DNA from 2 places in the Lactiplantibacillus sp. ME-2 genome. Region 1 is predicted to be linked to the other one. Evidence: a T-box and tRNA genes for the amino acid it is inferred to sense, from the RefSeq annotation. Region 1 holds a T-box; the other holds one or more tRNA genes.
The links. A T-box is a leader RNA that pairs with one kind of tRNA and senses whether it is charged. The one in region 1 lies ahead of tyrS (tyrosine--tRNA ligase), so its partner is inferred to be a tRNA-Tyr.
Positions count from the first base shown of each region.

Region 2: it encodes a tRNA-Tyr, which carries the amino acid that the T-box ahead of tyrS (tyrosine--tRNA ligase) is inferred to sense. The anticodon was not compared.

Region 1 is NZ_JAKZEQ010000005.1:116,358-119,785, reverse strand. It holds gene MMY95_RS03210 (ECF transporter S component) at 1-314, opposite strand, end outside; gene tyrS (tyrosine--tRNA ligase) at 449-1,705, opposite strand; T-box leader at 1,759-1,953, opposite strand; gene MMY95_RS03200 (hypothetical protein) at 2,130-2,795, opposite strand; gene MMY95_RS03195 (GH25 family lysozyme) at 2,895-3,428, opposite strand, start outside.
Region 2 is NZ_JAKZEQ010000032.1:963-4,390, reverse strand. It holds gene MMY95_RS11535 (hypothetical protein) at 189-626, opposite strand; tRNA gene MMY95_RS11530 (tRNA-Gln) at 968-1,039, opposite strand; tRNA gene MMY95_RS11525 (tRNA-Tyr) at 1,049-1,131, opposite strand; gene MMY95_RS11520 (metallophosphoesterase) at 1,207-2,049, opposite strand; gene MMY95_RS11515 (peptide MFS transporter) at 2,104-3,428, opposite strand, start outside.

The sequences.
Region 1 (3,428 bases):
TGTGATTTGCTAGCACCAAGATATCCTGCTATTCCGCCCTCTAAACCATGAACGAGTAGTGAGAAAAACATATACTGTGGATACCCTAGCAATAAATCTAGTAATAGTCCGCTAGCACCGCCAACAATGACCCCACCACGCCAGCCAAAAATCAGTGCTGCAATAAAGATTCCCGCATCACATAAGTTAATATAACCGTGTGTCATCGGGATTGGGATATGGAAAAAGATAGAAATAACAACATTAAGTGCGATCAACATCCCCAGGATTGCAATCGTCCGTGTATTAAATTTAACCCCCACCAAAACTTTCATCTCCTCAATTGATTTTCATCTGGCAATGATCACACATTATTAATGTGACCTAAATAAATTTTACACCAGTTCTTACTTGTAATAATAATAAAAAGACTGGGCCACAACGGGTCCAGTCCACCTGCTAAATTAACTTACTTAACATGTGCCAAGAAGTAACGTTTCTTACCACGACGTACAATGACAAATTTACCATTAAAGGCTGCGGACGGATCAATCTCGGCCTCGACATCCGTCACCTTTTCACCATTGATTCGAATCGCACCGTTTTTAATATCTTCACGTGCTTGACGCCGAGAAGGTTCGAATTTCGTAGCATCAACCAGCCACAAGACAATGTTTTGCTTTTCAGCTGAGACGTCTGCTGATGGCACACCCTTGAAACCTTGTTCAATTTCGTCCGCCGTTAAACTTTGAACATCACCAGTAAACAACGCCTTAGTAATATTTTCAGCTTCAACTACCGCCTGCTTGCCATGAACAAATTCCGTGACTTCTTCAGCTAAGCGCCGTTGTGCTTCCCGTTTTTCAGGTGCAGTCTTCACCGTTTCGGCCAATCGATCGATTTTTTCATGACTTAAGAACGTGAAGTACTTGAGGTATTTGACGACGTCTCGATCATCCTGGTTGATCCAGAACTGATAGAATTCATACGGTGATGTCCGTTCAGGGTTTAACCATACGGCCCCACCAGCAGTCTTACCAAACTTAGTCCCATCCGCCTTCAACAATAATGGAATTGTTAATCCGTAAGCCTTAGCGTCATTGCCTTCTAAGCGGTGGATCAAATCGGTCCCCGCGGTGATATTGCCCCACTGATCAGCCCCACCAATCTGGAGTTGCACGTGTTCAGCACGGTACAAGTGTAAGAAGTCAACTGATTGTAAGATTTGGTATGTGAATTCAGTGTATGAAATGCCCACTTCCAACCGGCTTGCAACAACTTCCTTGTTCAGCATCGTGTTCACACTGAACAACTTACCATAATCGCGTAAGAAATCTAGTAATGAAATTTTTGATAACCAATCGTAGTTATTCACAATCGAAAAGTTTTCGTCATGACCAAATAACTTGTACATCTGAGCACTTAAGCCATCCTGATTATGCTTCACTTGATCCATGGTCTGTAACTTACGTTCTGAGTTCTTACCAGATGGATCACCAATAGCACCCGTCCCACCACCAACTACAACGTAGGGATGATGACCAGCCAATTGGAATCGTTTGAGAATCATGAAAGGAATCAAATGCCCAATATGCATACTATCCCCGGTTGGATCAATCCCACAGTATAGTGAGACTGATTGGTTTTCGGTAAGTTCCTTTAACCCGGCCTCATCCGTTTGTTGGTTAATGGCACCACGCCATTTTAAATCATCGATAATGTTCATGTTAGTCCTCCTCGTTATTGTCGCTGGACAAAAAAACTCGCCCCTGTCATCAAAACAGGGACGAGTTTTCCGCGTTACCACCCAAGTTATCACCAAATGTGATCGCTCATTGATTAGTAACGGATATCATCCGGCCAATGGCAGTTCACGTTATGTAATTCATCTTTGACTACAGCTCGGTTCGCACCACCCACCGAGTCGCTAGACTGTTGGGTCAACGACTACTAATTAACGATCACTACTTTTTAATTATTACCTAACATCATAAGCACTCCACTGCCAAAAGTCAATCCTATTTTCGGTCAAAACATCACATTAAACCCACTAATCTAACCATAGTGTCTGGCTTGTGAATGCGGTTGACGTCGACACGGTGATATAACCAGACTACTGGCACTCATTCATTGAACTCCCAGGTAAAAACTTAATTTTTAGCATCCGCCGCAATTTTGATAACGGTATTGGCTTGTTGGCCTTGAACCTTAGCAACCTGTTTGCCATTTTGCCATTGAACTGAGTTTGCCTGTCCGTTTTGTGGGGTATCGTACACGGTAACGGCACCACTCGTGACATTTTTACTCGTCAAATCTTGCTTTTGAATCTGATTATTGACCTGATTAGCAAACTTGGTCGGATTACCAGCAACGTCCTGTGTATTGGCAATCGTTGTCACTGACCAACTACCCGTGTTCCAATGAACATACACTTTGCCCATCGTCCCTTGAACCGTTGCCGCTGTACCTGAATTAAGTGTCGTACGCTGACCCTGTGTATTCGCTAAGTAATCGACTTGGCTGCTGGCATCACTTTTCGTATTGTAGTTCGTCTGTTGATACGTCGCAGTCGTCGAACTAGTCCCAGCTTTGGCGTACTTCACCCGGTAGTTTCCCTTGGTCCCACTTGCACTGATGGCCTTGACTGTTTGATTGGTTGCCTTGACGGTCGTAGGCGCTGCCGTCTGACTAACCAAACTAACACTGTCTGAAGCCGCGTGTAATACATTCGTTACTGAAGGTACGGCAACAATTCCGACCACCAACATCCCAGTTGCAGTGGCGATTCCTAATTGAATTTTGCGCTTAAAGTTCATGAAAAATATCCTCCTAATTTCTACAACAAATGACCGATTTTACTTAACCATAATTACCTTTTCTACCATGATAATGAGAACTGAGCGACAGCCATGCAATCAGCTAAGTCCTCGCTTGTCCCGAGAAGTGTTATGTACGGGACGTATTTGTGTTCGTTGCCGACGTGGTGCACGACGAATCGTCGACCCTCGCCGCTGCACCGTTACTCGTAGTGCGCGGCGGCGGGATTGCCTGTTTTTCGTTACTCGCTGCCTCAGTGACGGTTGACGTCGCGTAAGTCGCTGCCGCGTTCGCCCTTTTGAACGAGTCACCGGTTTTGTTCGAATACTCTTACCGGGCCGCCGAAGTTTAGTTGCTTTGGACGTATTCAGTTTAAACTGTGTTCCTGTACGTCGCGTCGCTTTAAGTTTTATCACTTTGGGCTGAGTCGCTCGGCGTCGAATGGCGCGATGCTGAGTTATTTTGCCATGATGGCTGTTAACACTGATCGTTTGCAATGACCGCCGTTTGACGCGCGCCACGGTCTGCGAACGCGACTTATTGCTTACCACTTTCTGCTGCACCGGCCGAGTCTTCACAGCTGGCTGAACTGCTGGCCTCTTAATGGCGACAACTGCTTGGCCCGCCCGTCC
Region 2 (3,428 bases), on a different contig from region 1:
CCAGATATGGGCCATGCAAAAAGCTGTCCAAGCGTCATTGCGACGCTGAACAGTCTGCTGTTACTACATTTGATAACAGTTCTGTGGAAAATTTGATTTATTCAGTCAACTAGTTGGGGCTGGTAGTGGGACAACTAAGGCTACGTAGCCTCTTCAACCAAATCTCATAGATCAAGTTCCAATACGACTTATTTTCGATAATAAGCCTTGGCCCAGCAGTTGCGACGCTCCCGACACCACTGTTCAAAAGTACCTACAAACATTTGGACATCTTGCGCAGGAATTAGTTCTTCCGTTCGCTGCATGTGCACAATATCAGATATCACCGGATCAAAAGTATACGTAACAACCAGATGTTGTGGGATTCTTCGAATAATCCCACCGTTACGAGTAATCTCTAATCGCATCGTCTCCAGCTCAAGTTGAACTTGCGAATAAGTCTCTCTGGAGCAATAATCGACAACATCATACTGCTCATAACATCGTTTATACCAGGCATGCGAATTAGCCGGCAAAACATCAAATTCACCACGATTCATACGATTTCGAACAGCACGGTTAGCGCGCTTCTTTCCATAACCCATATGTGCTTTAAAAATTGGTGTGCTTTTATAAGAACGACTCATAATAATTGTGATGGCCGTCATGACGAGTTAACTAGTACGTATTTTTAAAATTAACAATGCCAGCCATTAACCTCTTCCGTGTACTTACGGAATAAATAAATTCATTGACCAGACCTCCTATCCCATCTGGATCGTGCCCCAAATAGAATACTAAAACATATCACATTATTATTGATGATGGCAAATAAACAGACCGAGACAAAAAAATCCACTTCGTGAAGAATCCGTTACGCATTCTTCACGAAGTGGCACTACCCGCCGATATTAAGATAAATTTAAGCCAATAAAAAAGTCGTTACATCAAGATCCTAAGACCTGATTAACGACGAAAGGCGTAACAATTGGGCTAGCTGGGTTCGAACCAGCGCATCACGGGATCAAAACCCGTTGCCTTACCACTTGGCTATAGCCCAATAATGAAATGGAGGGGAGTGGATTCGAACCACCGAACCCGAAGGAGCGGATTTACAGTCCGCCGCGTTTAGCCAGACTTCGCTACCCCTCCGTAAATCATTCAACTATATTAGAATACATAATTTTGAATAAAAAATCAAGACTTTTTTCAAAGTTTTTTCAGTTTTTATTTCAAATCCAGAATTTGCGTATCTTGATACCACTCCGCCATAAAATTATTGGCTTGCCATTCATTGATACGCTTGAGTCCATAGCCCACTGCTTGGTCATAATAGGTGGTCTGACCAAACACCCGCGGTTGCGGATGGACGTGCAAATGACCAAATAAAACGTGCGCCACGTTAAACTGCTCCAACAGTTGTCCTAACCGGGGCGTTCCCATTAACGCGTTAGCCATATTCCAAAACCGATTATCATCAGAAAAACGCAAATAATCGATCCGGGGAACAAAGTGCGTCATAAAAATAACTTGCTTGTGATCCACAGCAGCCAAGTTAAGCTGCGCTTTTACTTGGTTGAGCATTAAATCAGTCCGCTCCTGATCGCTCATCGGCTGTTTAATAGCCCGGTCGATCCAAAACGCATTCTTCCAGTGTAAGAAGTCGGCCGCAGTCGTATCAGGGACCTGGGCAGCATACTGATAGTCATACCACCCATTATGTCCAATCACGCGCCAATCTGTACCAGAAATATCGATATACCGGTTATGCAGGTAGCCATCAAAATGCCCTGTTTCAAGCTCGTCAAACGAAATGCCATGGACCATGTCATGATTACCCGCAATCCAGTAAACACACGTCTGTGCGCCTAATAGGGCCTGTAAATCGACGACAAACTGCTGACTACGCTGAAAGTCATTAAAAAGATCGCCAGCAATCAAATAAATCTGAACACCATTCTGTAAAAGATAGGTCGCCTGAGATCGCATCATCGCAGTCGCATCCACTCGATTAACATCAAAATGATTATCACTACTGAAAGCAATTCGTACGATGGTCAACCCCTCCAAAACAAAAAAGATATGCTACCACTAAGATAACATATCTTCGAGTAAATATTCAATTTAGCGAATGCCTTGCATCGACCGTTTAATCATTGGCACCATCATAAAGAGGATAATCCCTAAAACGACACTAACAATCCCGGTAATCGCAAAATATGGCACTTCGGTTTGCGTCGAGTAGAAACGGACAATCTGTGCATTAAGCGCACTACCAACCGAATCAGTTAGGAACCACATACTCATCATCTGAGAAGCAAAAGCCTTTGGTGCAAGCTTGGTGGTAACTGATAAACCAATTGGTGAAATCAACATTTCAGCAATTTCAACGACTGCCCAACTGGCAACTAACCACCATGGACTAACCTTCCCTGCAGTTCCAAAGAGCGCTCCAGGTACAGCCATCACTAGGTAAGAAGCCCCAGCGAATAGCAACCCAATCGCAAATTTAGTTGGTGAACTAGGTTGTTTTTTACCCCACTTAGTCCACAACCACACGAATGGTGTTGTATAAATCATGATGAACAATGGGTTTAGCATTTGGAAATCAGAAGCAGCTAGATGGGTAAAACCAAGATCCAAATTAACCCGATTAGCTGCAAATAACGCAAGTACGGACGAACCCTGTTCTTCAATTGCCCAGAATAAAGCAGCGGCAATAAACAATGGGATATAAGCCCGAACACGTGAACGTTCTGTTGCATTAGTCTTGTCAGACGTTAACATCAAAATAAAGTAAACGATTGGTGTCAAGATAACAAGCGTACTAATTAAACTAATAACATTTGCTAACGTAAGAGCATTCATTAATTGCATTAATAGTAGAATCAACCCAATCCCAACGATTCCTAAGATTGTCCACCGCATGATTTTTTTCAAATCACCGGGTTCTAATGGATCAGTTGGATAGAGGCTAGCAGAACTTAAATTCTTCTTACCATCAAAGTAGTATTGCAATAGACCAAAGAACATCCCAATCGCAGCTAAGGAGAAGCCTAAGTGGAAGTTAACATTTAAGCCGATCCGACCAACTAAGGCTGGTGCAACCAATGAACCTAAGTTAATCCCGAAGACGAAAATACTAAAACCTGCATCCCGACGTGTATCTTCCACTGTATACAATTGACCAACCATGTCAGAGACGTTTGGCTTTAATAACCCAGTCCCAATGACAATAAGTGCGATTGAAACAAATAGTGCACCAACTCCAAATGGCGTTGATAAAACGATGTGGCCTAACATGATGAAGACCCCACCAATAAAGACGGTCTTACGGCTACCCCAGACACGGTCACTTAGAAAGCCACCGAGGACACTAGAAACGTAAACTAATGCCGAATAGATTGACATAATGGATGCTGCGGTGACTTGGTCAAATCCAAGACCAC